3 regions of the Ochrobactrum sp. P6BSIII genome follow, and region 3 is predicted to be linked to each of the others. Evidence: predicted binding sites of a transcription regulator. Region 3 holds the regulator's gene; each other region holds the start of a gene.
What was found. Region 3 encodes PhoB, which activates phosphate uptake and scavenging genes when phosphate is short. Its sites were predicted from a motif close to TGTCATNNANCTGTCAT; they were not measured.

Region 1 (9,916 bases), on a different contig from region 3:
CCGTGCTCTATTACGCCGTCAATCTTCTGATGGAATGGGCATTGAGCAAAGCGGCCAAGAAAGCGGAAGCTATCCGATGAACACACAGACACCCATGATCGAATTGCGCCAGATCAGGAAATCCTATGGCGACCATGAAGTTCTCAAGGGCATCGACCTGACCGTTGCACGGGGCAAGATCGTTTCCATCATCGGCCCCAGCGGGTCGGGGAAAAGCACGCTTCTGCGCTCGATCAACATGCTGGAAGAAACCTCGGGCGGCGAAATCTGGCTCGACGGCAATCAGGTCAACAAGCCGCTCAAGGGCCATGCCTTTGAAAAACACATCAACCATATCCGTCAGGAAATGGGGATGGTTTTCCAGCAGTTTAACCTGTTCCCGCATCTGACCGTGCTGCAAAACATCATGATCGGACCAATGCGGCTCAAGCATCTGCCGCACGCCGAAGCGCTGGACCGCGCCAACGCCCTGCTGGCAAAGGTCGGGCTTGTCGACAAGGGCAATGCCTATCCGGCCCGCCTGTCGGGCGGCCAGAAGCAGCGCGTGGCGATTGCCCGCGCACTCGCCATGCAGCCCAAGGTCATGCTCTTCGACGAGGCCACATCGGCGCTTGATCCCGAGCTGGTTGAAGAGGTCAATCAGGTGATGAAGCAGCTCGCCAGCGAGCACATGACCATGCTTATCGTGACCCATGAAATGCGCTTTGCCGCTGAAGTGTCCGACCATGTGATGTTTATGGATGGCGGCGTGGTGGTCGAACAGGGATCGCCAGACCAGATGTTGTCCAATCCGAAAGAGGAACGGACCCGCGCTTTCCTGCGAAAGCATCTTTCGCACTAGAGCGCGTTTCGATCTGATTGGATCAGATCGGCGCTCTAATTCTTTGTTTTAACGCGCATCTTTCCCGAAAACCGTTTCACACTTTTCGGGATGCGCTCCATATTACGGAGACTACTCAATGACTGCGAATGTTTCAAACGGCGCGCAAAACGCCGTAACGGCGGCGCATAACCAAATCGATGCGAAGCATGTCGAAGAGCTGGCTCTTCGCATGGTCAGCTGGCGCAGCGAAACCGGTACGCCCGGCGAAGCGGAATTCTCCGGCCGTTTTGTCGAACTGCTCAAGGAAATTCCCTATTTCCAGCAGAATCCTGGAAATATCCGCACGGTTGCCAGCCATGGCGATCCGCTGACCCATAATGTGGTGGCGCTCGTTCGCGGCAAGGGTCGCGAGACGGTGGTGCTTGCCGGTCATTTTGACACGGTTGCGACCGACAATTATCACGAGTTGAAATCGCTCTCCTGCGACAGCGTCAATCTAAAAGAGGCGCTGATCAAGGACCTTGGCAAGCGCTCACGCTCGCAGCAGGAAGAGCGCGCACTGGAAGACCTCCTGAGCGGCGATTTTCTTCCCGGTCGTGGTCTGCTCGATATGAAGAGTGGTATTGCCGCCGGTATTGCCTGCCTTGAACGCTTTGCCGCCGATCCCGACCGCAGCGGCAATCTGGTCCTGATCGTCACGCCCGATGAAGAACGCGAAAGCCGTGGCATGCGATCCATGCGCAACGCGCTGCCGGATATTGCCCGGGACTTCGATCTCGATATTTCGGCTGCCATCAATCTCGACGTGACCTCCGATCAGGGCGACGGTAGCGAAGGCCGCGCCGTCTATGCCGGCACCATCGGCAAGCTTTTGCCTTTTGCGCTGGTCATCGGTTGCAGCTCCCATGCCAGCTACCCTTATGAAGGCGTCAGCGCACAGGCGATGGCCGCAGGCATTCTCACCCGCTTCGAGGGTAATGCCGATCTTGCCGATCGCGACGAAAAAGACATTTCCCCACCGCCCATCTGCCTTGAGGCAAAGGACCTGCGCGACGGGTATGAAGTGACGACGCCGGAACGTTTCTGGATCGCGCTTAACTGGCTCTATCACGGCATGACCGCCGAACAGCTGTTCAAGCGCTTTCAGGACGAAGTGCGCACCGGCGCCGTCGATGCGGTTGCACGCTTTACCGCACAGGCCGAAGCCTATGGCAAGCTGGTCGGCAAGCGCGCCGGAGCAACTCCTCCTGAACCGAAGCTGGTAACCTTCACGCAGCTGCGCGCCATGGCGGCAGACATTGCAGGCGACGACTTTGAACGTCTCTATGACGAACAGGAACAGCGCCTTTCCGGCATCGACAATCCGCTGGCTGTCAGCCGCCAGCTGACTGAGTGGCTTGTGGGTGTGGCCCATCTCGCCGGACCGGCGATTGTTGTCGGCTTTGCCGGGCTGCACTATCCCGCGAGCCATCTCGATAACACGAAAACCAACGACCGCCTGTTTCAGCAAGCCATTGATGAAACCATCAAGGTTTTCGCCGCCTTCCCCGATCAGAGCCTTGTCTGGAAGCCACATTTCCAGGGCATTTCCGACATGAGCTTTCTCGGTCAGGCAACGCTTGGACAGGATATCGTGTCGCAAAACACGCCCGTGTCGCGCCTCGTCGATCATCCAGCCGCCAATGCGCTGCGCTTCCCTGTGGTCAATATCGGCCCATGGGGTCGCGAATTCCACCAGAAGCTTGAGCGTGTCCACGCGCCCTACGCCTTCGAGGTTCTGCCGCAGATCGTTTCGATGATCGCTGAAAAATTCCTCACGGCGAAGACCGGAAACGGCGCGCGCTGATCGGGCGCACGCGCCCTGAACAAAAAGGTTCATTTAAATGACCAATGAAAAGCTGAATATCGTCCCCTTCGTCAGCGTCGATCACATGATGAAGCTGGTTCTGACGGTGGGTGTCGAAACCTTTCTCAAGGAACTGGCCGTGGTTGTGGAAGAAGACTTCCGCCGCTGGGAACAGTTCGACAAGACGCCGCGCGTCGCCTCCCATTCCAAGGAAGGCGTTATCGAACTGATGCCGACCAGCGACGGCACGCTCTATGGCTTCAAATATGTGAATGGCCATCCGAAGAACACCCGCGCCGGGCGTCAGACCGTGACCGCCTTTGGCGTTCTCTCCGATGTGGACAGCGGCTATCCGCTGCTCCTGACCGAAATGACCATTCTGACCGCCTTGCGCACTGCCGCCACCTCGGCGGTGGCCGCCAAGCATCTGGCCCGCCCGGATTCCAAAACGCTGACGATCATCGGCAATGGCGCGCAGAGCGAGTTTCAGGCGCTGGCCTTCAAGGCGCTGCTCGGCGTCGACAATCTCCGCCTGTTCGACATCGACCGCTCGGCAAGCGAACGTTGCGCCGCCAATCTGGCCGACAAGGGCTTTGCCGTTACCATCTGCGGTTCGTCGCAGGAAGCTGTCGAGGGTGCGGACATCATCACGACTGTCACCGCCGACAAGCAATATGCCACGATTTTGAGCGACAACATGGTTGGCCCCGGCGTTCACATCAATGCCGTTGGCGGCGATTGCCCCGGCAAGACCGAGCTGAACAAGGAAATTCTGCTGCGCTCGGATATTTTTGTCGAATACCCGCCGCAGACCCGTATCGAAGGCGAAATCCAGCAATTGCCGGAAGATTATCCGGTCAAGGAACTGTGGGAAGTGATCACCGGTAAACTACCGGGCAGAACATCGGATCGGGCGATCACGCTGTTTGACAGCGTCGGCTTTGCAACCGAAGACTTTTCCGCCCTGCGCTATGTCCGCAGCAAGCTGGAAGAAACCGGTCTCTATGCTGAACTGGACATGCTTGCGGACCCCGATGAACCCCGCGATCTCTACGGCATGCTGCTGCGATGCGAGCAGGCATTGGAAGCCGCATAAGACTTTGCCGGGATGCCTGGCATCCCGGCTCAGAAGATAGTTCGGCCCAACACGTGCTGTTGGGCCTGTTGTTGACGCTGCAATGTGATATCACCAACGGCAAGTAACCGTGCGCGTGTAGTTGGATATCCTTGATCGTCTGAACAATGCAGCAATTGGCCAGAAAAATATCTGCAGAAATCGGCTGGGGTATTCCAAGCTCGATCGTCCTGCATCTGCTGCTGGCCTTTGTCCTGCTCGTCCGCTTGCCAGAACTGCCGACGGCGCAGGAACAGAGCGTCAATGTAGAGCTTGTTCCGCCACCACCGCCCGCCGAAGAAAAGCCCAAGCTGGATCAGGACGAGCCCGCCCCTCCGCCACCGCAGGCGCAAGCCCAGAAGCTTGCCTTTGAGTCCGCTTCCAACGACCCCAAGGATGAGACGCCGGAGCAACCGGATGTCCCGCCAGCTGCCCCGGAAGCTAGCGAAAAACCCGACGAAGTTCCGCCTGCAACTGCCGAGGCCAAGAACGAGCAGCTGCAGGAAGACAAACAGGAAGCGGCTGAGCTGAGCGCTCTATCTTCAAATGTCGATGACACCAACGGAGCCGCGGCCCCTGCTGTCGAAAACCCACCCGTTCCGCAACCAAAGCCAGAACAGGAAAGGCCAGCCGCCAAGGCCGTTTCGGAGCAAAAGGCTGAAAATTTCAAACAGGCGCGCAGGCTTTATTCGAAGGATGCCCTGTCCGATCCGCGTGTAAAACAAGCGCTCGGCAAACTCTCGCCAACGGATCGCGTCATCCAGATTTGCAGTATCGAAGCGCTTGAACAGATCCGCCGTCAGCAACCGGGCGCTTTCCCCGACATGCTGGCGTGCGCCGGAGGTTCCGTTTCCAACACCGGCCTGACGGTCAGCAACGGTGCGTTTCGCAGCCGCGCCCAGTGGTATGGCGTGGACTTCAAGTGTCAGATCGATGCCGAGGCGATGTCGATCCAGTCCTTCAGCTATGCCATTGGTCACGCCATTCCCGAAAGCGAATGGGGCGCACGGCAACTGCCAAGAGACTAGAATATGAAGTGATGAGACAAGGCTTGCAGCATTTGCTACAGTCCTCGATGTAATGCCCCACGAAACTAACATTGAATGGAGACAGGCATGAAAGTCGTATTTGTGACGACCGCTGTCCTCGCTCTGTCGGTTACGGCTGCGATGGCAGACTGCACTTACCATAGTGCGCAATCTTCTACCAAAATGGAAAAGCCGCAAACAACGGCGAGCGCAGAAACTACGGCACCCACCCAGAAATAACTATACTCCCAATGGGAGGTGTCGTGTGAAACGGTGCCTCCTGTTTGGGACACGCCCCCACCGATGCTAGTCAAAACCGCAGGCTGATACCGGCCTTGCGGAGAAGCCAATAGAACAGCGCTGTCGCGCCTACCCCCAGCAGCATCGCCCAGCCAAAACCGGACCCATCGCCGGTGAAGGGCAGTCCGGCGGTGTTCATCCCGAAAATCCCGGCAATCAGCGTGCCCGGCAGCAGCAAGGCGCTCATCACCGCCATTACTTTAAGGCTGCGGTTTGAATCATCCGCCAGTTCCGCCGCGATCTCTTCCTGAAGCAGCCGCGCACGATCATTGACCATGACGATTTCACGGTCGAGCCGCTCAAGCCGCATGGAAAGCCGCTTCAAAACCGCATGGCCCATATCGGGTAAGGTCCAGTCCAGACGGTCTTCTTCTTCGAACAAAGCCACCATACCGGCCACCGGGCGGTGCAGTGAAACGGCCAGACGGCGCACTTCCTTGAGGTCCCGGCGCTCGTCGTTCAACCGCTCTGTCACCAGCCTGTCTTCCACGGAATCGAGCATTTTGCTCGCTTCGTTGAGCCTTTTCGCCGTATTCTTACAGAAACCTGTCACCACGGCCTCGAACAGTTCATAGGCCGTTGCCGGGCAGAACCCGCTTGCGAATGAATGGCGGACCCGGTCGATGGCTTCCAGCGGATGCCGCCTGCCGGTGACAAGGAGCCCGCTCGTCACCGCAAAATGCAGGCGACCGATAGTCGTGGACATGCGCTCCATGTCCTGATGCATATCGGCGATGACACCGTGGATCGTCCCGGCCTCATGGCTGAGCACCAGACTGTCGTCATGCCCCTCCAATATTGCCCGCGCCGACGCTGGCAAGCCGCATCGTTCCGAAAGCCAACCCTGTGCGCGCTGATCGACCAGATCGACATGCAGCCAGACCCAGCCATCATGCGCGGCCAGAGCGGCGGCCACCTCATTGGCTTTCAGTTCAACCACCGGCTGGTCGGGGCGCTTGTGATAAGCACCCACCAGACCGGGACTATGTTCCATGTTGGAACCGCGAATGATGTTCAATGTCGTATACCGATGCTCGGCGCAAAGCGGCCTCGCACGTAATGTTCAATAGACTTCCGGCACATACATTTCGGACGGGGTCTGGTGACGCACATAATCGTCATGACGCACACGTTCCGGCAAATGAATGGCAGACTTCGGCACATCCTCATAAGGTATCTGCGTCAGAAGATGCGCAATGCAATTGAGGCGCGCCTTCTTCTTATCGACGGCCTCGACAACCCACCATGGCGCTTCCTCAATATGCGTGCGATGCAGCATCTCTTCCTTGGCCTTGGTGTAGTCTTCCCAATGCACGCGGCTTTCAAGGTCCATCGGAGAAAGCTTCCACTGCTTCAGCGGATCGTGGATACGCATGTTGAAGCGGAATTCCTGCTCCTCATCGGTGATCGAGAACCAGTATTTGATGAGAATGATCCCGGAGCGCACGAGCATGCGTTCGAACTCGGGAACGGAGCGGAAAAACTCTTCCAGTTCGTCCTTGGTGCAGAAGCCCATGACCCGCTCGACACCGGCGCGATTATACCAGGAGCGGTCGAACAGAACCATTTCGCCAGCGGTCGGCAGATGCGGCACATAACGCTGGAAATACCACTGATTGCGCTCGCGTTCGGTCGGTGCAGGCAGCGCGACAACGCGGCAGACACGCGGGTTGAGGCGCTGGGTCACGCGCTTGATCGCGCCGCCCTTGCCAGCAGAATCACGGCCTTCGAACAGCACCACGACCTTGAGCTTCTTGTGCTGCACCCAGTCCTGAAGCTTGACCAGCTCATGCTGGAGGCGAAACAACTCGCGGAAATACAGGCGGCGTTCCAGCGTCTGCTCGGCAGGGCCGGACATGCCCTCGGCGACCATCGCGTCCAGACGCTCTTCCTCGATCTGCATTTCCAGCTCTTCATCGAAACTGTCGGCGATTTCCGCCTTGATACGGTCCAGATGGCTGTTCTCGAACATGTTCACACCATAAGCTGAAGATTATCCCCGAAACCGCAGCGGCTCCGCGCGATTGCACAGAATACTAGAAGCCCCTCATGACGGTTTCGTGACGTAATTTCGTCGGTCACACCCCTTCTTACTTTCCCCCAAGACTTTCTGTCGTCCGCCTCATCACATGTCGACCGTCATCAAACTGAAATATCTATCAGCCATGGCAGGATATGTGTTTCGGTGAGGACAGAACCCAGATGAAGAATACATACGATCTTTTGGTTGTCGGCGCGGGCATTGTCGGCCTTTCCACCGCGCTTGCCGCAGCCCGAAAAGGCAAGAAGGTCGTTGTTGTCGAGCGCAATGCCAAGGCTGTCGGCGCATCGATCCGCAATTTTGGCTTCGTCACCATATCCGGCCAGAAGGCTGGCGATCACTGGGCACGTGCGCGGCGCGCCCGCGATATCTGGGCCGAAATCGCCGACGATGCGGGTATTGAGATCATCCATCGCGGATTGGTCATGCCTGCTTACCGCGAAGAAGCGGAAACCGTGCTGGATGCTTTTCTGAAAACGCCGATGGGTGAAGACTGCCGCAGGCTGACACCCGGCGAAGCACTGGAACATGTGCCGTCAATCCGCGCCGATGGGATGCGCAGCGCGCTCTTCAGCCCGCATGAACTGCGCGTCGAATCGCGCGACGCCATCCCGAAAATTGCCGCGTGGCTGGAACGCCGCCACGGCGTCACCTTCCACTGGAACACCGCCGTCAATGTCATTGATGGCAACAAAATTGCCACCAGTCGGGGCGTCATCGAAGCGGAAGCCACAGTTGTGTGCCCCGGCGACGATTTTTCAACTTTGTTTCCAGAACGCATCGCCGCCTATGATCTGCGCATCTGCACGTTGCAGATGCTGCGCGTCATGCCAGCCCAAGCAGCGCGTTTCGGCGCGGCCGTCATGTCTGACTTGAGCTTTGGCCGCTATGATGGCTTTGCCGATCTGCCGGAAGCCAAAGCGCTCTGTGACCGTCTTGATGCCGAACTTGGCGAAATGCGCCGCGGTGGCATTCATCTGATCGCCGTGCAATCCGCCGACGGTTCGCTGGTGGTGGGCGACAGCCATGTCTATGGCAATGCCCCCGAACCTTTCGCACAGGAACGCTTCGATACGCTGATCATGGAAGCCTTCGACCAGATATTCGATCTGCCGGGTCGCGAGGTCATCGGGCGCTGGTGCGGAACCTATGCTTCGGCCAGCGACCGCGTGGTCATGGTTGACGAACCCGCCGACAATATCCGCCTCGTCATGGTCACAGGCGGAACCGGCGCTTCGACAGGCTTTGCGCTCGGTGAGCAGGTCGTCAATTCACTCTACGCATAGAAACGGAGCAGTCATGGGACATCTCAAAGCAGTCGTGTTCGATTGGGCGGGCACGGTCATCGACTTCGGTTCCTTCGCGCCAATGGGTGTGTTTGTGGAAGCATTCGCGCAATTCGGCATTGAGGTTTCGATTGCCGAGGCGCGCGAACCCATGGGCCGTCCGAAATGGGATCACATCGAAGCCATGCTGGCGCAGCCGCGCATTCATGCCGCATGGGAAGCACACCACGGCCACGCACCGACACAGGCCGACATTCAGGCCGTCTACGATGTGTTCGTTCCGCTTAACGAAAAGGTCGTCGATCAATATGCTGATCTGGTGCCGGGTGCCGTAGAAACGGCCCGCGCATTGCGCGAACGCGGCCTCAAGATCGGCTCCACGACCGGCTACACCCGCTCGATCATGGAGCGCGTCCTGCCGCTTGCCAAGGCGCAAGGGTATGAAACCGACAATCTGGTCTGCGCCGGAGATTTGCCGCACGGCCGCCCAACCCCGATGAACATGTACCAGTGCTTTCTCGATCTCGATGTCTGGCCAGCGCATGCTGTCGTCAAGGTTGACGATACCGGCGTCGGGATAGACGAAGGACGGGAAGCCGGATGCTGGACAGTGGGCGTGTCGCTGAGCGGCAACGAAGCGGGCGTCACGCCGGACGAACTGGCCAAAATGAGCGAAGCCGAAAAAAACGCGCTTCGCGAAAAGGCATCTGCCGTTCTTTCCCGGCACCAGCCCGACTACATCATCGATACGGTTGCCGATCTCCTTCCGGTCATAGAGGCAATCGAACAACGGCTCGCCAATGGAGAACGCCCCCGTGCCTGTAGCGGCGCCTGAGCGAAGCCCGCTACCGAATTAATTTGACGCAAACGTAAAAAAATAAGCTTTCGTTGAAACCCGTTTGATTGCATTCTCCCGGACATGCGAACCACCGGGATCGTTCAATGATTGCAAAACCTTCCTTCCGTTTCCTCCGCTCCGGACGAAGCGTCATATTCGGAACCACGGCTGCTTTTGCATTCTGCATGTCGGCAATGACATTTGTCGTTCCAGCCCATGCCGATTCCCGCAATGTGGTTGCGGTTGCGGTGATGAAAGTCGCGGCAAGCGATTATCAACCTAAATTGACGCTGTCCGGTGCGATCGAAGCCCGTTCGCTGGTCAACACATCGTTCCGGCTTGGCGGGCAGGTTGTGGAGCGCAAGACAGAGATCGGCCAGCATGTCGAAAAGGGCGAGCTGATCGCCCGCATCGACGATGCCGAACAGCAGGCAAATCTGCGTGTCGCCCAGGCATCGAAGGATGCAGCGCAAGCACAGCTCGTTCAGGCGGATGCGAATTTCAAACGCCAGAAGGCGCTGCTGGCTCAGGGTTTCACGACCCGCAGCACCTATGATCAGGCAAACCAGACCCTGCAAACCGCGCAAAGCACGCTGGCGAGCGCCGAAAGCCAGCTGAGCGACGCGCGCGATCAGCTGTC
Region 2 (9,916 bases), on a different contig from region 3:
TTCAGGAAAACAGATATGCAGTTCACCGACGCTGATCGCGACGCCTTTTTCGAGCTTCTGAAATGGCGACGGGATGTTCGTCATTTTCGCAGCGATCCGATAGACGAAACGATGATTCAAGCACTGCGGCAGGCGATGGATTATGCACCCTCTGTCGGCAATGCGCGGCCCTGGCGCGTCTTCGCCGTGGAAAGCCTTGGGAAGCGTCAGGCGGTCCATGATGCCTTCAGGCAGGCCAACCGCAAAGCAGCAGAGATTTACGACGGCGCACGCGCCGAGGCCTATCGTGACCTGAAACTGGAGGGGCTTGCCGTCGCCCCGTTGCAGCTTGCCATTTTCACGGAAACGGAACCGGCGGAAGGGCATGGCCTCGGGCGACAGTCGATGGCTTCCACGCTGGAGCAAAGCACGGCGATGGCCGTGCAAAATCTCAACCTCGCCGCCCGGTCGCTGGGCCTTGGTGTCGGCATGGTGTCTATACTCGACCCGGTGGCCATGGAACGGCTTTTCGACGTGCCGACGAACTGGCGCTTCAGCCTTTATCTATGCGTCGGCTGGCCGAGCTTCACCGACGACACGCCGCTGCTGCACAAATGCGGCTGGCAGGAAAACAGCAGGACCGACTGGCGCCCCTGCTGATGTACTCTAAGAGCATAATCCGACCGGAGTGAAACGAGGATCGATAAGATTATGCTTCAAGTGGAAAGAGCTTAGAGCGCCGATCTGATTCAATCAGATCGGCGCTCTAAGGGCAGAAGCTCGACCCCAACCAGGTCCGCCCGTTCGTGGGATACACGTTGAGGACTTCCCGCTCCGCAAAAACGCTGAGCGGCCCCTTATTATTCAGCAAGGCAAACAGTGTTTCCTCGGTGAACGGAACGCTGACGCGCTCAAGGTAAAGAGCCGTGGGGCATCGTATAGGACGGGGCCAGAAGACGAACTGGTCTTCGGATTCTTTCAGTGTCCTCTGTATTGCAGCTTCGGCTTCTGCCAAGTCCACAAAGAACACGTCATCCCATTCCGTCATCTTGTCATCGGTGATTGCATAGAAACTGAGCATTTTCGTCACGATCGGTCTCCACCCGGTGCACTCTCGCGGTACGCCCCCGCGCTGTGCCCTTCGATCTTTGGTGATCAGGGTGTTCGTAACCGCACTGTAACGGTCCCACGACCTTTAGCTTCAGGAGAAGCCTGGACATACGTCGCAGGCACCCTGACCATAAAGGACGAAGGTTCGGCATCTTTTGGCGACACCAGCCATACAGTGTGGGGCTACGACACCCCAGACCGCCGCGTAGCGGTCCATCACTAGGCGTAGAGGATTTCTGGCAGCTTGTCACATGCAAAATCTGTCACGCGACAGGCTTCTGCCGGATGGTCGCAACGCACTGTTAAACAAGCGAAATCGATGGCTGGATAACCGCAGCAACCATACGGTATCTCTGTTTTAGAATGAAGTAATATTCAGCGGCAGTTGTGCGCGGGAAGCAGGCGCTGAGCCTTTTCTCATGACCCTTGGCGGTCAGGGCGTTCGCAACCGTATCGCGCCGGCCCCACGACCTTTAGCTTCCAAGAAGCCTGAACATTCGCCGTGGGCACCCTGACCATAAAGGGCAAAGAGTTCCTTGTCTTATAGAAGCAAGCACTAGTCTTGCTGTTCGATCCTTGGCGGTCAGGGCTTAGTAACCGTGTAGTGGCGGCCTCACGACCTTTGGCTTCAGAGAAGCTTGGACATTCGTCGGGAGCACCCTGACCATAAAGAGCGAAGGGCCGCCGCATAGCAGCCCCTTGCAATTGGTAATCCGGCTCAATTGATTCGTCTCGCGGAGATTGCAGCGCAGCGCATAGGCCGTGGCGGTCAGGGCGTAGTAAACCGTGTTCAAACAGCCCCACGGCCTTTAGCTTTCACAAAGCCTGAACATTCGCCGTGGGCACCCTGACCATGAAGAGCGAAGAACCGCCGCATAGCAGCCCCTCGCAATTGGTAATCCGGCTCAATTGATTCGTCTCGCGGAGATTGCAGCGCGATTAGCAATCCTGCCAACGGCCTTTACTCTGTCTTGTGCTAACTATATCCAAAGACGAGCAATTCCGTTGGAGCAAGTGCTGATGCGCGCCTTCGTTCTCGCCCTTTTTCGCGGCACCTCGTCATTCTGCGCGACCGGACTGGCGTTCGGCACCTTGTTCTTTGCCGCAGCTCTGACGCCGAGCCTTATTCCGCGCACCTATGTCATTCAGGGTGCGCTGTGCGGGCTGGTCTTCGCAATCGGCTATGGCATCGGCGTGCTTTTCGGCGCGCTGTGGCGCTATCTCGAACTGCCGGAAATACAGGGGCGCAAGCGCGCCATCCTGAAAATCGTCGTGGGCGTTGTCTGCCTTGCCGTGGCGCTGATCGCCCTTCGCTCATCCGCTGGCTGGCAGAACTCGATCCGCACGGCCATGGATATGCCGCCGGTGCCTTCCGCCTATCCCGCGACCCTGACCGCGATTGCCATTGCCGTCTTTCTGGTGCTGCTGATCATCGCCCGCATCCTCATTCGCATCGGCCGCTATTTCTCGGCGAAGATGCGCCGCATCATGCCAAGGCGCGTTGCAAACGTCATTGCGGCCTCGGTGACGGCTTTTCTGATCTGGACCGTCGCCAATGGCGTGCTGATCAATACAGCCTTCAAATCGCTCGATGCGTCCTTCAAGCGCTATGACGCCCTGATGGAGCCGGACCGCGTGCAGCCATCCTCGCCCGACAAGACCGGCAGCGCCGCCTCCTTGATCAACTGGGAGGATCTGGGACGCGCCGGGCGCGAATATGTCGCCACCGCGCCGACCGCAGCCGAGATTTCCGCCTTTACCGGGCGAACGGCCATGGACCCGATCCGCGTCTATGCCGGGCTCAATGTCAGCCGGACGCCGCAGGAACGGGCGCAACAGGCGCTTGAAGAGCTGAAGCGGCAGAAAGGTTTCGACCGGTCTGCGCTGGTGATCATCGTGCCGACCGGTACGGGCTGGGTCGATCCATCCGCCATGATCGGACTGGAATATTTGCGCGACGGTAACGTGGCCAGCATTGCCATGCAATATTCCTATCTGAACAGCCCGCTATCGCTGCTGTTCCAGCCGGAATATGGCGCGGAGTCGGCGCGCGCGCTGTTTGAAACGGTCTATGATTACTGGAAAAGCCTGCCCGTCGACAAACGACCGAAGATTTATCTGCATGGTCTGAGCCTCGGCGCTTTCAATTCGCAAAGCTCGGTATCGCTGTTTGAAATATTGGATGCGCCTCTGAATGGCGCCCTGTGGAGCGGCCCGCCCTTCCCCAGCGCGCTGTGGCGTTCGCTGACGCGCAGCCGCAATGCCGATACGCCGGAATGGCTGCCCGTGGTGCGCGACGGCGCCTTCGTGCGCTTCATGAACCAGAATGGCGAAGCGCCCGGCAATGGCAACGAATGGGGCGTGATGCGCACGATCTATCTGCAATATGCCAGCGATGCCATCGTGTTCTTCAACAGCAGCATGTTCTATCGCGAGCCGGACTGGATGAAAGAGCCGCGCGGTCCCGATGTATCAGCCGATTTACGCTGGTATCCGATCGTGACCGCGCTGCAACTGGTGGTCGACATGGCATTTGCCGACAGCGCGCCCATGGGGCATGGACATGTCTATGCCCCTGAGCATTATCTGGAAGCCTGGCGTGACATCACCGGCGCCGAAAACTGGCAGAGCGATGATATCAACCGGCTGAAGCAATATCTGCGTCACAAGGTGGACGAAGGTAATGCCGAAGGGTTCGAGGAACGCGGGGGCTAGCCCCAAGGAATTTGATAGTAACGGCTGTTGCAGTCATCTGAAAATCGACCGTAACAGCCCGGCTTTGAAAAGAAATTGGCGGCGGGCCAACCGTTGGCCGCCTTTTGAAACAAACTCAAATGCTATTGAGCGGTTCCGCAATCCGAAACGGAAAGCGCCCGGTCACGCCATGCGCTGACGGCGGTACCCTGCGTCTGGTTTTCGACGACGATGTGATGGCCTTCATAAATGCCGGAAGCAACCCACTGCTTCGCCGCTTTCTGGTACACATCGATCGTAATTCCGAGTTGGTCTACCTTGGCTTGTGACAGCATGTATTCCCTCTTGAATGGTGAACCGCACATCCCAAAAAGTGTGAAACGGTTTTTGGGCAAGATGTGCGTAAGATACATAAGAGGAGCACCAATCTGATTGACCAGATTGAAAGTGCTCCCAAGGCGAAGCTGGAATATATAATCGATTTGACGACAGTCTGATGTCACATTTTCGCTACCGGACTGTAATTTTTATAAAACACAATATTTTGAACAGCTTATGGCTGTATAAACCCACATCGGGTTGATGCAGGTTTATTTAGAAGAATTGCCATGCTTACTTAATTGATTTATACTTGAACCTGAATTCAATTTGCTTCTTCATCAAGCTGAAACATGACAAACTGAGTAAATTGTTCCGGATTGAAATTATTATCGGAAGCGATGACCACTGTTTTACGGCCGCCGATTATCGGACCCCAGGTGACCGACTCAATATTATCGATGTCGAGGCCGAAATCACCTTCCCCCAGCCGCAGGACAGCTTCCTTGGCCATCGGCGTCAGCGAAACATCCTTGAGTGTCGCCATGCCGCTAGTATCGGTCGCCCCGGCAAAACGCGCGCGGTAGAAATTGATCTGGCTGCCAACGCCATGCGCATAGGAGCGTTCGACCGTCAGCAGATCATCACCCCAGGCGAGAAATTCCGACATGCCGTTGTCGTTCCAATAGGGCAGCTTGGTCGCCTTGGTGAAGATCGGGCCCGTATCATAGGCATATTCCGCCTTCACCGCGCCGGACAGAATATCGAAAGCGAGTATGCGGGCGCGACTGCCTTTTTCCAGCGTTGCCTTGTCACCATCCTGAAGCAGTGCATTTTCCAGCCCGACGAGCAATGTTTTGCCATCCGGCGAAAAGGTCAGGCTTTCAAAGGACAGGTTGTCGCGAATGCCGCGTGTGCCGTCGCCATTCGGGATGTAATAATCGGGCAAGGTAAATTCACGGATCAGGCTGCCATCGATGCGCGATTCCCGCACGGCTGGCTTGCCGTTGCGGTCGCCTTCGCTGGTCCAGAACAGCGTGCCGGTGCCCGCATGGAAACGAATGGATTCCGCATCGACATCCTTGATCGCGAAGGGCTTGCCCTCGGCATTCAACAGCGTGACGGTGGAAAGGATATCGACGCTGTGCAGCCCCTTTTCGTCAGCAACGATCTTGAGCGTATAGAACCGAGCTGGCGCCTTTTCGGAACGATCGTCGGAAATGGCGTAGTAGATGTCGTGCGCCGCATCATAGTCGAGGCCGGATATGCCGCCGAACTCGACGCCTGCGATTTGCAGGCCGGTTGGCAGCACGATCTCCCCAAGCAGCGTGGGCTTTTTGAAATCCTGCGCGAAGGCCGCAGTCGTCAAAGAAACAACGGCGTAAAATGCTGCAACAAAAAGCGGAGACTTCATCAAACGCACCTTGCCCGGTTCACAAACAGAAAGCCTATCTGATAGCGGCAAGATTTGAAGCGTTCATGACGGTGACATTTTCCGCCTTGCAACGGAACGCATTTCCAGCAAAAGTATGGAATGGTTTTGTGTTTTCATATGCGTAAAAACAAATAGTTAGCAATAGATTGTGCGTTGTTTGTCTCGGCAGAACGACTAAGAGGCCCGCCATGGAACAGCCCGATTACGACCGCGCATTCGGCGAGATTATCCGGTGGCTGAAGCAGGAAGGGTTGATCCTGCAAACCGATCTTGAGGGGAATACGGAGCTTTCCACCCGTGCCGAACGCATCGGCCGCAAAAGGCGGCGCGAGGCGGCGGCAACACAAGAATAAACCCACATCATAAATCGGGGGAGTTGAGATGCGGCACAAGGGTCTGCTGGAATTCGGGCGGAATCGGACGCTCTATGGACTGTTCCTGTTCTGCGCGGTCTGCGCCATCGCGGGCAGTCTGCTGAGCTATAATGGCGAGACCTCTTTCTGGCGCTGGCTGCATTATCTCACCAAGCCGACCGCAACGCTGTTCCTGCTGGCGGCAGTGCTCTGTTCCGGTAAGCCGCGCTCGAAATCCTATGGCTTTGCCGTGGCCTTCGGCCTTGCCCTCGCGGCCCTTGGCGACTTTTTCCTGATGCTGCCCGGCGACTATTTCATGGCCGGGCTGATCTGCTTTCTCATCACCCATTGCGCCTATATTTACGCCCTGTCGCGCCATACCCGCTTTGCACAGAACAAGGGCGCCTTCGTCGTCTTCTCGCTTGCGGCATTTGCGGTGATTACCGGCCTTTGGACGGCCCTGCCGGGGGCCATGAAAATCCCCGTCATCATCTATGCTGCGGCTCTCGGCGTCATGGCCGCGCAGGCTTTTAGCCGGGCAACCGGCACGGAACCGGAAACACCGCAACACTATGCCGCCTGGCTGGCGGCATTGGGCGGTGTGTGCTTCATGGTCAGCGACACGCTGCTGGCCTATGACCGGTTTCGCTTCGACATTCCGCTGAGCGGGTTCTGGGTGCTCGCCACCTATTATGTGGCGCAGTTCCTGTTCGCCCGGTCGACGGAGGATTTCACCCATGAGCGATAATCTCGACGCGGCTTTCGCCCGTCTGCGTCAGTCATGGCTGGAGCATCGCCCGCCCTATGAACAGCGCATCGATGATCTCAAGCGCCTGCGCGCTGGCCTGGCGGCCCGACTTGACGACATGGCGAAGGCGATCAGCGCCGATTTTGGAAACCGCTCCGCCCATGAAACCCTGCTTGGCGAAGCCAGCGTGGTCTTTGCCGAAATCGATGATGCGCTGCATCATCTCAAGCGCTGGATGAAGCCGAAACGCCGCAAGGCGGGCTGGAAATTATGGCCAGCGAAAGCAGAGCTTCGCTTCGTGCCGCTGGGTGTCGTGGGCGTCATCGCGCCGTGGAACTATCCGGTCAATCTGGCGCTCGCGCCGCTGGTGGCCGCCATTGCGGCAGGCAATCATGTCCTGATCAAACCGTCCGAACACACGCCGCAAACGGCGGCCTTTCTGCAAAAACTCATCAGCACGGTCTTTCCGGACAATCGTGTTGCCGTGGTGCAAGGCGATGCAGCGCTTTCGTCCCGCTTTGCCAGCCTGCCTTTCGACCATCTGTTCTTTACCGGTTCCACCGCCGTCGGGCGCAAGATCATGGCAGCAGCAGCGGCCAATCTGACGCCCGTGACGCTGGAACTTGGCGGCAAGTCTCCCGCCATCGTCAGCGAAAACGCCAATCTGGTGCGGGCCGCACGCGCCATCGCAAACGGCAAGTTCTTCAATGCCGGGCAGACCTGCATCGCGCCGGATTATATACTGATCCACCACAGCAAACGCGACGCGTTCATTGCCCTGCTGCGCGCGGAAATGCAGGCTCGTTTTGGCGGCGCGTCCGCAGATCCAGATCGCACCACCATTATCAACGATGCGCAGTTGCAGCGGCTAACCGGCCTGCTGGCCGATGCGAAGGACAAGAGCGAAGGCATCGTCGAGCTGCTCGCGCCATCCGCCGAACCGCGCCTCATGACGCCGACGCTCATTCTTGAGCCGCAAGCGACCAGCGCCATCATGGCGGAAGAGATTTTCGGACCGCTACTGCCGATCATCAGCTATCGCTCGACCGACGACGCCATTGCCCATGTTCTTGGCCATGATCGCCCGCTGGCGCTTTATTGTTTCAGCGAAAATACAGCCGAGATCGAGACGATCCTCGCCCATGTGGTTGCTGGCGGGGTCTGCATCAACGACACGCTCTATCATTTTGCCTGCACAAGCCTGCCCTTCGGCGGCGTCGGCGCGAGCGGCATGGGCCAGTATCACGGTTATGATGGGTTCCTGACCTTTTCCAAGGCCATGCCGATACTGACGAAATATGCGCCTGCCCCAAGCGACCTCATCAAGCCGCCCTATCGCGGCCTGACCGACAGGCTGGTTCGTTTCATTGCCCGCTGAACATCTGCCCTAAACACTCAATTGTGCGTAGCCGCTCTGTTCAAATTGCATAGCAAACTATCTATATAGAAGAGTATAGATTTGAAATATTCATCTTGAACTGACGACCTTACGGGTGAAAAGGGTGCAGAAGAAAAAGGAAGCAAACCGGATATCGAAGTCGATCCTGACGGCGATCCGCAACAGGCCAGGTTTCAGGCCTCTCAACGCCAATATCACTGGCGGTGATATTGTTATTGCATCCTATAATGTTCACAAATGCATCGGTATCGACAAGCAGTTCAATCCGCAGCGCACCGCAGATGTCATCAGCGAAATCGACGCGGATGTTATAGCGTTGCAGGAAGCCGACAAGCGTTTCGGTGAACGGTCGGGGCTTCTCGACCTTGGCCTGCTGGAACGCCGCCACGGCCTCATTCCCGTCCCCATCACCTCCACAATGCCCAAGGGGCATGGCTGGCATGGCAATGTGCTGCTGTTTCGCGAGGGCATTGTCCGCAATGTGCAACAGCTGAAATTGCCCGGCGTGGAACCACGCGGCGCGCTTGTCGCCGACCTGCAATTTCCGGCGGGACCGTTGCGCGTGATCGCCGCGCATCTGGGCCTTCTGAAACGCTCCCGCGAGCAGCAGGCGGAAAGCATCCTCACCGCCTTGCAGGAAGCCGACACGCTACCGACGCTGTTGATCGGCGATCTCAATGAATGGCGCATCGGCAAACGTTCCTCGCTCGCCGCGCTCATGCCGACCTTCAACCACGTTGCAACGGCGGTGCCGAGCTTTCCGTCACGTTTTCCGGTCTTCGCGCTCGACCGGGTGATGGGTGCACCGCATAATCTCGTGACCTCGGTGGAGGTTCACAACACGCCGCTGGCGCGCATGGCATCCGACCATCTGCCGATCAAGGCGCATCTCGACCTGAAGACGGCGATAGAGCATTTCCAGCAAAAGTGTGAAACGGTTTTGCGTCTGGAAATGCGTGAAAATAAATAGACCTGTTGCACAATCTCAATCCGGAGATACCCGCAAGCAGAACCGGCTCATAGATAGGGCGAACCCAGCCAGATGATCCGGTCGATCAGGCGCACCAGAAACGGGCGATTCTTGAGACGGGTCAGATTGACCTGTCGGCTTTCCTCGATGACCTTGCCGATCCGTTCTTCCACCTGACGCGCCACATCGCGATCCAGAATTTCCAGATCGATCTCGAAATTGAGCCGCAACGAGCGCGGATCGATGTTCGAGGAGCCGACATAGGACCAGGTGCCGTCAATCGTCATCAGCTTGGAATGGTTGAACGCGCCGCCCGCACGCCAGATGCGGCAGCCATCCTTCAAAAGCTGGTCGAACTGGGCGCGCATCGCTCGATCGACAAGCTTGAGATTATTGACCCCCGGCACGACAATATCCACCGACACGCCGCGCCGCGCCGCCGTGACCAGCGCGCTGATCAGTTCCCGATCCGGCAACAGATAGGGCGACATGATGAGGATATGCTGCTCGGCTATCGAGAAAGCGCCCATCATCATGCGATGGTTGGTTTCGACATTCTTGTCGGGGCCGGAGCCAACCACGCGCACCAGCGTACCTGTACCCGGCGGGTTTTCCGGCGCGGCAATGCGCCATGCGTCACCGGTCAGCAATTCACCCGTTGCAAACCGCCAGTCCTCGGAAGCGATGTGGAAGAGATCGGCAATGGCCGGTCCTTCCAGCCGGAAATGCGTATCGATTGCCACCGCATCGCCAGCAATCGCCCGCACGAAACCGGCGCGGATATTCATGCCGCCGGTAAAGCCGTATCGCCCGTCCACGACAAGGATTTTGCGGTGGGTGCGCAGATTGGCATAAGGCAGGCGCAGACCGATGATGATGTTGCCGTTGAAGACATCGACCGTCACACCAT
Region 3 (9,916 bases):
TCCGGAAAAGATGGTGACGGCGCTGATCGGTCCTTCCGGCTGCGGCAAGTCGACATTCCTTCGCTCGCTCAACCGCATGAACGACACGATTGAAGGTTGCCGCATCGGTGGCAAGATCACCCTCGACAATGAGGATATCTACGATCCGAAGATCGATGTGGTGGAACTGCGCGCCCGTGTCGGCATGGTGTTCCAGAAGCCGAACCCGTTCCCGAAGTCGATCTACGAGAACGTGGCTTACGGCCCGCGCATTCACGGTCTGGCCCGCTCCAAGACCGATCTTGAAGAAATCGTCGTGACGAGCCTTCAGAAGGCCAGCCTGTTCGAGGAAGTGAAGGATCGCCTTCACGATGCGGGAACGGGTCTTTCCGGTGGTCAGCAGCAGCGCCTGTGCATTGCACGTGCGATTGCGGTTAGCCCGGAAGTCATTCTGATGGACGAACCCTGCTCGGCGCTCGATCCGATTGCCACGGCAAAGGTGGAAGAGCTGATCGACGAACTGCGCCAGAACTACACGATCGTCATCGTCACCCACTCCATGCAGCAGGCGGCTCGCGTTTCGCAGCGCACCGCCATGTTCCATCTCGGCAATCTGGTCGAAGTGGGCGATACGGAAACGATGTTCACTGCGCCGACCGAAAAGCGCACGCAGGACTACATCACCGGACGCTTTGGCTAACGGACTGGGGCAGGGGACAAGTCTCCCTTGCTCGCGGACTGTGCCAGAACCAACAGAAGTGCGGCTTCCCCGCAATTTATATTACGAGGTCTACCATGCCGTCTCAGCATACCGTTCGTTCCTACGATGAGGAACTGAAGTTTCTCACCCACAAGATCGCCGAAATGGGCGGACATGCGGAACGTATGGTCGAACAGTCGGTCGCCGCTATTGTCAACGCGGACAACGCTCTCGCACAGCGCGTCATTTCCGACGACCTGATCCTCGACGCCAGCGAACGCGAAATCGACGACAAGGCCGTGATGATCATCGCCAAGCGTCAGCCAATGGCTGTCGATCTGCGCGAGATTATCGGTTCGATCCGTATCTCCGCAGATCTGGAGCGTGTTGGCGATCTGGGCAAGAACATTGCCAAGCGCGTTGCAGCCGTTTCGGAGTCCCGCCAGCCGGTCAAGCTCTATCGTGGCCTTGAAACTCTGGCCGAACTGGCGCTGACCCAGCTGAAAGACGTGCTCGACGCCTATGCGTCGCGCTCGGTGCAGCAGATCAATGTCGTGCGTGATCGCGACGACGAGATCGACGCCATGTACACCTCGCTGTTCCGTGAGCTGCTCACCTATATGATGGAAGATCCGCGCAATATTTCTGCCTGCACGCATCTTCTGTTCTGCGCCAAGAATATCGAGCGCATCGGCGACCATGCGACCAACATCGCGGAGACCGTCTATTACATCGTGACCGGCCTGCAGATGCCTGCCGAACGACCGAAGGAAGACCTGAGCCACGGCATCGTCGTGGATGAGGCACGCAAGCCCTGAGTAAGCGCTGCGTTTGGAGCACATCAGGACGGCTTTGCCGAAAGGTGCTCCAAATGCGGTGGAGAATGAGTGAATAGCGCGGCGACACGCGGTCGATGGGGGGACGTGTATCTTCCGCTCGCCGGATTTTAATAGGGAATATTGGATGTCACAGGTACCCAAAATCGCTGTGGTGGAAGACGAAGAAGCGCTGAGCGTTCTGCTGCGCTATAATCTTGAGGCTGAGGGCTATCAGGTGGATACGATGCTACGCGGCGACGAGGCTGAAATCGCGCTGCGCGAGAACGTACCGGATCTTCTCATCCTCGATTGGATGCTTCCTGGCGTATCCGGCATCGAACTGTGCCGCCGTCTGCGCCAGTGGCCGGAAACGGAACGTTTGCCGGTCATCATGCTGACCGCTCGCGGTGAGGAAAGCGAACGCGTTCGCGGCTTGAGCGTCGGTGCTGACGATTACGTGGTGAAGCCGTTCTCTACCCCTGAGCTTCTGGCTCGCGTCAAGGCCATGCTGCGTCGCGCCAATCCAAGCCTGCTGTCGCATGTGCTGAAGGTCGGTGACCTGGTGCTCGACCGCCAGCAGCATCGTGTTTACCGCAAGGAAAAGGAAGTTCGTCTTGGACCGACGGAGTTCCGCCTGCTGGAATATTTCATGATGTCGCCGGGTCGCGTGTTCTCACGCAGCCAGCTTCTCGATGGTGTCTGGGGACCGGACATTTATGTCGATGATCGCACCGTCGACGTCCATGTCGGACGCCTGCGCAAGGCTATCAACTTGGGTCGCGCGCTCGATCCGATCCGCACGGTACGCGGCGCCGGTTATTCTTTCGGCTGATTGAACTTCGATAAAAACTGCTCTTTGAGCCCGTCTTTCGTGACCGAAAGGCGGGCTCGATCACTTTTGGACGTGCCCGTTTTGCCAGTTGCTCAAGCCACCCGATTCGGCCAGATGAGGCGCTGAAAAGCCCTAAAATGGCCAATCTCACGGAATGTTACGCAGCTTGCATCAAAGTTGAAGGAACCGGCGCAGGACTTGCTAAAACAGTTACGCCGCAGATTTTCCCAGCCCGATGAAGCAAGATATATCAAAATTTTACAGCAGTTGCGAATTAAGGCAGCGATGTGGCCTGTATTGGGGAACTATGATTTCCATCAAATCAAAGGTTTATCTCTTTTCTCTAGGTTCATTAAGAAATTATTAATAGTTTTGAATGGTTTGTGTGGGTAATTACGCTCGTGATTCGGGTTTCATTTGCAGCCGTTTCGATGGTTTCAGCAATTTCGGAATTTGACCCATTGCCTTTTTTTGGCCTAAAAATTCCAAAACCTTGAAGAAGACGAGCGACGGCAGGTTGTTTGATTTTTGATCTTCGCTTGCTTTGACTTGCACCGCAGCTAGACCCGCACTGGTCATTATTGGCCTTCGGATCGACTGCTTCAGTTAAGGGTCCTGAATATGAGACTGAGCCGTTGACGCGCGCTGGTAATTGGAAGCTGCCTGTATTGGCAGGACTGCTCGTAGCGCCCTTCGTAGTGACGGGCTGCACGACGACCGGCACCACAGCCAAGACTGAGAAGACGGCGGCTGTAAGCCACGTCAAGTCGGTTAACGGCGTCAAGACCTATACCTACACGGCGAAGGACAAGGAGTGCCTCGAGCGCGCAATGTTCTTCGAATCGAACCGTTCCAGCCCTGATGGTCTGATGGCCGTTGGTACGGTCGTCATGAACCGCCTCGCATCGGGCCGTTATCCGGATACGATCTGTGGCGTTGTTGGCCAGAAGAACCAGTTCGCGCCCGGCGTGCTCAGCCGCAAGATGGAATCGGGCAAACTGCCCGACGTTCAGGCCGCAGCCGATGCTGTGCTGAAGGGCCAGCGCCATCCGAAGCTGAAGAACGCCATGTTCTTCCACACGGCTGGCCTGTCATTCCCGTATGACAACATGCATTACGTGCTGGTTGCCGGCGGTAATTCGTTCTACGAGAAGCGCAATCGCGACGGTTCGTTGCAGAACCCGGTGCCGCAGGAGCCATACAATCTGGCTCTCGCCTATTCGCCGCAGTCGCCATCCACGCCGCAAGATCCGTCTTATGACGTGACGCTGCCACAGGCCGGACCCGTGCCGGAAGCAGCGCCCACCGTACAGGTCGCGCTGGCGGATGCCGCAAAGATGGAAACCTCTATACGGGGCAGCGGCCTTGGCCCGCAGGCACGTGGCAATCGCCTCTCGCACCAGAATGGTGTAGCGCAGGCACAGCCGCAGATTCAGCAGGTCGCGTCCTACCAGCCGCAATTCGATACGTCTGCGCCTGCCAGCCAGCCGCAAACGCTCGGCTATGCCGCAGCAGACCAGAAGCAGGCCGATGCAATCGGCGCGCTGCTTCTGTCGCAGGATCGTCCAGAAACGCCTCTATAAGTTGATTTGAACAGCTTCGGTGCGGGCTAATCTTTCCGATTGGCCCGCATTTTCATTTGAGCCCCGCAATCTGCCGTAATTAGCGGGGGCGAACTACGACCGGACGATAGATCGGCTGATAGAGCATGATTGGCCGGTCGTAAAAATCGACGCGGTTTTCCCATGCGCGGCGATCCGCCCGGCGGTCGAGATCGAGCCGTTGCAGACAGTTGGCAAATGCGTCGGTCCGAGGCTTGAAACCATAGCCGAGACATGTCCGTTCATCGGCAGCGCGGCGCTCTTCCGGCGTCATGGTGACACAACCGGCCAGCAGGCCTGCAAGTCCCAATAATACAAGCGCTTTCTTGTTCATTCTCTTTGCTTTCCATATCGCTGACCGCAGCATCGAGTATAGACCATATCCTGAAAAGAACGTGGTTTAATTGCGCCATCTGATAAACTGGCGGCGAGTGTACAGAAGTGATTCTTTCATGGCGCCCCCTTTCTTGAGGGAGGCGCTTTCGCATCAAAGAGGTCCGCAGCCCATGGCTCACGATATGCAAAATCCCGTCATCGATCCGGTAAAGCTCGAACGTCTGGCTGAAGTAGCCGTTCGCGTCGGCCTGCAATTGCGCGAGGGGCAGGATCTGATCATCACGGCGCCTGTTGTTGCCTTGCCGCTGGTTCGACTGATTGCCAAACATGCCTATAAGGCGGGCGCGGGTCTGGTGACGCCGTTCTTCGCCGATGACCAGATTGCGCTGGCTCGCTATGAAAATGCGCCGGATGCGAGCTTTGACCGTGCTTCGACCTGGCTCTATGAGGGCATGGCCAAGGCTTATTCGGAAGGTGCGGCGCGTCTTGCGATTGCTGCCGACAATCCGATGCTTCTGTCCAGCCAGGACGCCGCCAAGGTCTCGCGCGCCAATCGCGCCAACTCCAAGGCCTATCAGCCAGCGCTGGAAAAGATCGCCGGTTTCGACATCAACTGGAACATCGTTTCCTATCCGAATGCGGCATGGGCGCAGCTGATGTTCCCCAATGAGCCGGAAGAGGTGGCGACCCGCAAGCTGGCGGAGGCCATCTTCGCCGCTTCGCGCGTTGATGTGGAAGATCCGATTGGTGCATGGGCCGCGCATAATGCAGCGCTTCGCACCCGCACCCGCTTCCTGAACGGCAAGGCTTATAGCGCCCTGAACTTCAAGGGTCCGGGCACGGATCTGACGGTTGGGCTTGCCGATGGTCACGAGTGGCATGGTGGCGCGTCGACGGCCAAGAACGGCATTACCTGCAATCCGAATATTCCGACGGAAGAGGTTTTCACCACGCCGCATGCCTTGCGCGTCGATGGCTATGTCGCCAGCACCAAGCCTTTGTCGCATCAGGGTACGCTGATCGAAAACATCGCAGTGCGTTTCGAGGCGGGCCGTATCGTCGAAGCCAAAGCGACCCGCGGCGAAGAAGTGCTGTCGAAAGTGCTCGACACGGATGAAGGCGCGCGCAGGCTGGGTGAAGTGGCGCTGGTGCCGCACTCCTCGCCGATCTCGCAAAGCGGCCTTCTGTTCTACAACACGCTTTTCGATGAAAACGCCGCGAGCCATATCGCGCTTGGCCAGTGCTATTCCAAGTGCTTCATCGACGGCGCCAAGCTGACGCCGGAACAGATCAAGGCGCAGGGCGGCAATTCCAGCCTCATCCATATCGACTGGATGATCGGTTCCGGTGAAATCGATGTCGACGGCATCAAGCCCGATGGCAGCCGCGAGCCGGTGATGCGTCGCGGCGAATGGGCCAGCTAAGAGCTGGCTAGCAGAAATTGAAAAGGCCGGGATTTTTCCCGGCCTTTTGTTTGACTGTTTGAGGGTAAGCCTCAGTTCTTTTCCTGCACATGGGCTTCGAGGAACCAAAGCGCCTTGTCCAGCGAGCGTGATGCGGCGGTGAAAATATCCGCCGTGTTGTCGTCGCCCGCTTCGTCCGAATCCTTGATCGATTTGCGCAACAGGTTGGCGACATCGCCATAACGTTCAATCAGCGCGCCCAGATGATCGTGAACCGCATAAATATCGGTCGGATACGGCTTCAGTTTCGTCTCCTTCACGACGATCTGGGACGTGCCATAGGCTGTGCCGCCAAGCTGAACCGCGCGTTCGGCAATGGTGTCGATGTGATCGTCGAGTTCGGTCCTGAAGCCGTCGAGCATCTCGTGCACTGCGATGAATTGCGGCCCCTTGAGGTTCCAATGCGCCTGCTTGGTGATCAGCGCAAGATCAATGGTCGCAGCCAGATTTTCGTTCAGAAGCGCGATCATGGTCGTCTTGGTATTGGAAGGAAGATCGTTGCGGGTTGCATGCGTCGACTTATTGGACATTTTATCCTCATATCCTTTGCACAATCAGGCGCGAGCGATTGGCCAGCTCGCAGCGATTGGGGAAATCGCCAGCGTGGGGGCGGTCGAAAAGACGCACAAACGGCACCGTCAAATCTGTAAAAGGCCCGTATTGCAGCAAAACTTGCTGTCGCAAAGGCAACAACAAGACCTTCCCGCACCCGGCGAGATAACGCCTGCCGGGGGATTTTGTTCCGCAGGAAATGCCGAAAATCGTAAGAACCACTGGTCTTTGAGAGTGATTTGGTGTCGGCTCATTACGGTTAGGCTTGTCGCGGGACCAATTCTCATTTACCCGGAAGTGCATGAAGATACTCGCCCTCGATACCGCCGCTTCCTACTGCGCCGCAGCCGTCTATGACGCTGGCCGCGATGTCGTTCTTGCTCAGGTCAGTGAGAATATTGGCAAGGGGCATGCAGAAGTGCTGATGGATTATGTCGGGCGTGCACTGACGGAAGCGGGCGTCACGATAAAGGATATCGACCGTGTGGCGGTGAATATCGGCCCCGGTTCTTTCACGGGCGTTCGTATTGGTGTTTCGGCGGCGCGAGGCTTTGCGCTGGCGCTCGGCTGCCCGGCCATTGGCGTGACGGCATTCGAGGCGCTGGCTAACGAGACACTTGCACGAGTGCCGGGCAAGCCGGTGACGATCCTGCTCGACGCGCATCGCGGCGAGATTTATGGGCAGACATTCGACGCTAATGGTGCTGCTCTGTCCAAGCCATCGGTTTTGTCGCGGGAAGAAGCGGAAGCCTTTGCAGGCAATGCGCCCCTCGAAACCGTGCTGGCCGGATCGGCGGCAAGATCGATTAACGAGGCTTTGGGCGGCAAGTTTGCGCTCGGTCCCATCGAACCGACCGCCGCTATTGCCACTTTCGCCCGTCTGGCAGCCACGCGCGCACCCGGTGATGCGCCGAAGCCGCTTTATATGCGCGGGCCTGATGCCAAGCCGCAGGTGGGGTTTGCATTGCCACGCAGGCAGGCCGGAGAATAGCCGATGATGGGCTTGCCATTCGGTCGCTTCGGACGCCGACAGGTTTCAGTGGAAGCTTTAAGCGCACAGGACAGCCATGCGATCCAGCGGATTCATGCCGTCGCCTTTCATCATGGCTGGAGTTCCGACGATTTTCGCTCGCTGATCGCGCAGGATACGGTTTTCGGCTTTGTCGCCCGTGCGGAAGGCAAGCCCAATGACGCCTGCGGTTTCGTGCTGGCGCGGCTGGTGGCCGGTGAGGCGGAAATCCTCACCATCGCGGTTTCACGCGACGTGCAGCGACAGGGTGTCGGCCGGGCGCTGATGGATGCGGTGTTGCGCTATCTCTATCAGGAACGGGCTGAAACACTGTTTCTCGAAGTCGATGAAGCCAATGTCGCTGCGCAGGCGCTATACCGTCGTCTCGGCTTCCAGAAGGTCGGCGATCGCCCGGCCTATTACGAAACCACCAATGGACGCTCAGCGGCGCTCGTTCTGCGGCGCGATCTGAAGAGACCGCAATGATCGGCGCGATCCGGGTCTTTCTCGTTCTCGCGGCCATGGTCATGCTGAGCCTGTCGCTGATCCCGGTCCAATATGTGTTTCTCAAGCTCAAGAATGGTTGGAAACGCAGCCTGCCCAACACATTCCACCGCATGATTGCGCGACTGTTCGGCTTTCGGGTGCGCACGGTCGGTGAAATGCATCGCGGTCGCCCGTTGTTGCTCGTCGCCAATCATACGTCCTGGAGCGACATTGTTGTTCTGTCCTCGGTCGGGCAAGTGTCCTTCATCGCCAAGTCCGAGGTGCGCAACTGGCCGATTTTCGGCATGTTTGCTGTTTTGCAGCGGACTGTTTTTGTCGAGCGCGAACGGCGCGGCAAAACCGGCGAACAAACCTCAGAAATTGCGACACGGATGAGCGAGGGGGACGCGATGGTGCTGTTTCCCGAAGGCACAACATCCGACGGCAATCGGGTCTTGCCATTCAAGACCGCTCTCTTCGGCGCTGCCCATGCGGCGATCAAGGAAGCCGGTGTGCGGGAAGTACTGGTCCAGCCGGTCGCCATCGCCTATACCGGCGTGCATGGCATGGCCATGGGGCGTTACTTTCGCCCGATTGCCTCCTGGCCCGGCGATGTCGAGCTGATGCCGCATCTGAAAGGCATCCTGCGCGAAGGCGCCATTGATGTTGAAATCCGCTTCGGCGAGCCGATGGTTGTTACGGCAGCCACAGACCGCAAGATGCTGGCCCGCACCATGGAAGGCCGGGTGAGGGCGCTATTGCAAAGTGGGCTTCTGGGCCGCGAGATTGCCGACGATTAGTGCGCGACTTTGCGCCCGAAAATGCGATAGCGAAAAAGCCGTTCAGTTTGTCACCTTCCAATGCGGCGACAAAAGCTGTAGATAGCCCCGCATGAGCGAAAACATCACCGATATTGTGCCAGCGGCAGAACACGCCGATACGCGTCCAAATGCACGCAAGGTTTTTGTCAAAACCTACGGCTGCCAGATGAATGTGTATGACAGCCAGCGCATGGCCGACAGCCTTGCAGCGGAAGGCTATGTCGCGACCGATACGCCGGATGATGCCGATCTGGTGCTGCTGAACACCTGCCATATTCGCGAGAAAGCGTCGGAGAAGCTCTATTCTGCGCTGGGACGCCTGCGCAAGATGAAGGACGCGCGCGAAGCCAATGGCAAGGAATTGACCATCGGTGTTGCAGGTTGCGTGGCACAGGCCGAAGGGCATGAAATTCTGCGCCGTGCGCCGAATGTCGATCTGGTGATTGGACCGCAGACCTATCATCGCCTGCCCAATGCACTGGCGCGTGTTCGGGGCGGCGAAAAGGTTGTCGAGACTGAATATGCGCTTGAAGACAAGTTCGAGCATCTGCCGTCGCCGAAGCGTGAAGAAACCCGCAAGCGCGGCGTTTCCGCTTTTCTGACGGTGCAGGAAGGTTGCGACAAGTTCTGCACCTTCTGCGTGGTGCCCTATACGCGTGGCTCTGAAGTCTCGCGCAGCGTCAGGCAGATCGTGGCGGAAGCTGAACGCCTTGCCGATAGCGGTGTTCGGGAACTGACCCTGCTCGGCCAGAACGTCAATGCCTGGCATGGCGAGGGCGACGATGGCCGCGAATGGGGGCTGGGCGAATTGCTGTTCCGCCTCGCACGCATTCCGGGCGTGGCGCGCCTGCGTTACACGACCAGCCATCCACGCGATATGGATGACAGTCTGATCGCTGCCCATCGCGACCTGCGCCAGCTGATGCCTTATCTGCATCTGCCGGTACAGTCCGGCTCGGACCGTATTCTCAAGGCGATGAACCGCCGTCACAAGGCGGACGAATATCGACGCCTGATCGAGCGCATCCGTGAGGTGCGTCCGGATATGGCGCTGTCGGGCGATTTCATTGTCGGTTTCCCTGGCGAAACCGATCAGGATTTCGAGGATACGATGCAGCTGGTGCGCGACGTCAATTATGCGCAGGCCTATTCGTTCAAATATTCGCCGCGACCCGGCACGCCCGGCGCGGATCTGCCTGATCATGTGGAAGAAGCGGTGAAGGACGAGCGGCTCCAGCGCCTTCAGGCTTTGCTGTCGGAACAGCAATATGCGTTCCAGGAATCCATGATCGGTCGCGAGATGGACGTGCTGTTGGAAA

Region 1: ppk2 (polyphosphate kinase 2) is a predicted target of PhoB. The motif match lies at 7,161-7,177, and genes of this name have one in related genera.
Region 2: FHW00_RS17925 (esterase-like activity of phytase family protein) is a predicted target of PhoB. The motif match lies at 5,570-5,586, and genes of this name have one in related genera.

Annotation. Positions count from the first base shown of each region.
Region 1 covers NZ_JACGXB010000005.1:209,345-219,260, forward strand. The annotation lists gene FHW00_RS09125 (amino acid ABC transporter permease) at 1-80, shown strand, start outside; gene FHW00_RS09130 (amino acid ABC transporter ATP-binding protein) at 77-841, shown strand; gene FHW00_RS09135 (M20/M25/M40 family metallo-hydrolase) at 960-2,669, shown strand; gene FHW00_RS09140 (ornithine cyclodeaminase) at 2,707-3,765, shown strand; gene FHW00_RS09145 (DUF930 domain-containing protein) at 3,912-4,811, shown strand; gene FHW00_RS09150 (transporter) at 5,122-6,105, opposite strand; gene ppk2 (polyphosphate kinase 2) at 6,175-7,083, opposite strand; gene FHW00_RS09160 (TIGR03364 family FAD-dependent oxidoreductase) at 7,314-8,438, shown strand; gene phnX (phosphonoacetaldehyde hydrolase) at 8,452-9,273, shown strand; gene FHW00_RS09170 (efflux RND transporter periplasmic adaptor subunit) at 9,462-9,916, shown strand, end outside.
Region 2 covers NZ_JACGXB010000013.1:55,282-65,197, reverse strand. The annotation lists gene bluB (5,6-dimethylbenzimidazole synthase) at 16-639, shown strand; gene FHW00_RS17940 (hypothetical protein) at 746-1,069, opposite strand; gene FHW00_RS17935 (alpha/beta hydrolase) at 2,110-3,804, shown strand; gene FHW00_RS17930 (hypothetical protein) at 3,927-4,118, opposite strand; gene FHW00_RS17925 (esterase-like activity of phytase family protein) at 4,427-5,515, opposite strand; gene FHW00_RS17920 (hypothetical protein) at 5,725-5,889, shown strand; gene FHW00_RS17915 (lysoplasmalogenase) at 5,918-6,637, shown strand; gene FHW00_RS17910 (coniferyl aldehyde dehydrogenase) at 6,627-8,015, shown strand; gene FHW00_RS17905 (endonuclease/exonuclease/phosphatase family protein) at 8,140-9,006, shown strand; gene cls (cardiolipin synthase) at 9,054-9,916, opposite strand, start outside.
Region 3 covers NZ_JACGXB010000001.1:274,355-284,270, reverse strand. The annotation lists gene pstB (phosphate ABC transporter ATP-binding protein PstB) at 1-679, shown strand, start outside; gene phoU (phosphate signaling complex protein PhoU) at 775-1,497, shown strand; gene phoB (phosphate regulon transcriptional regulator PhoB) at 1,643-2,329, shown strand; gene FHW00_RS01250 (hypothetical protein) at 2,723-2,908, opposite strand; gene FHW00_RS01245 (cell wall hydrolase) at 2,965-3,912, shown strand; gene FHW00_RS01240 (hypothetical protein) at 3,992-4,264, opposite strand; gene FHW00_RS01235 (aminopeptidase) at 4,437-5,690, shown strand; gene dps (DNA starvation/stationary phase protection protein Dps) at 5,762-6,259, opposite strand; gene tsaB (tRNA (adenosine(37)-N6)-threonylcarbamoyltransferase complex dimerization subunit type 1 TsaB) at 6,583-7,272, shown strand; gene rimI (ribosomal protein S18-alanine N-acetyltransferase) at 7,276-7,776, shown strand; gene FHW00_RS01215 (lysophospholipid acyltransferase family protein) at 7,773-8,576, shown strand; gene miaB (tRNA (N6-isopentenyl adenosine(37)-C2)-methylthiotransferase MiaB) at 8,668-9,916, shown strand, end outside.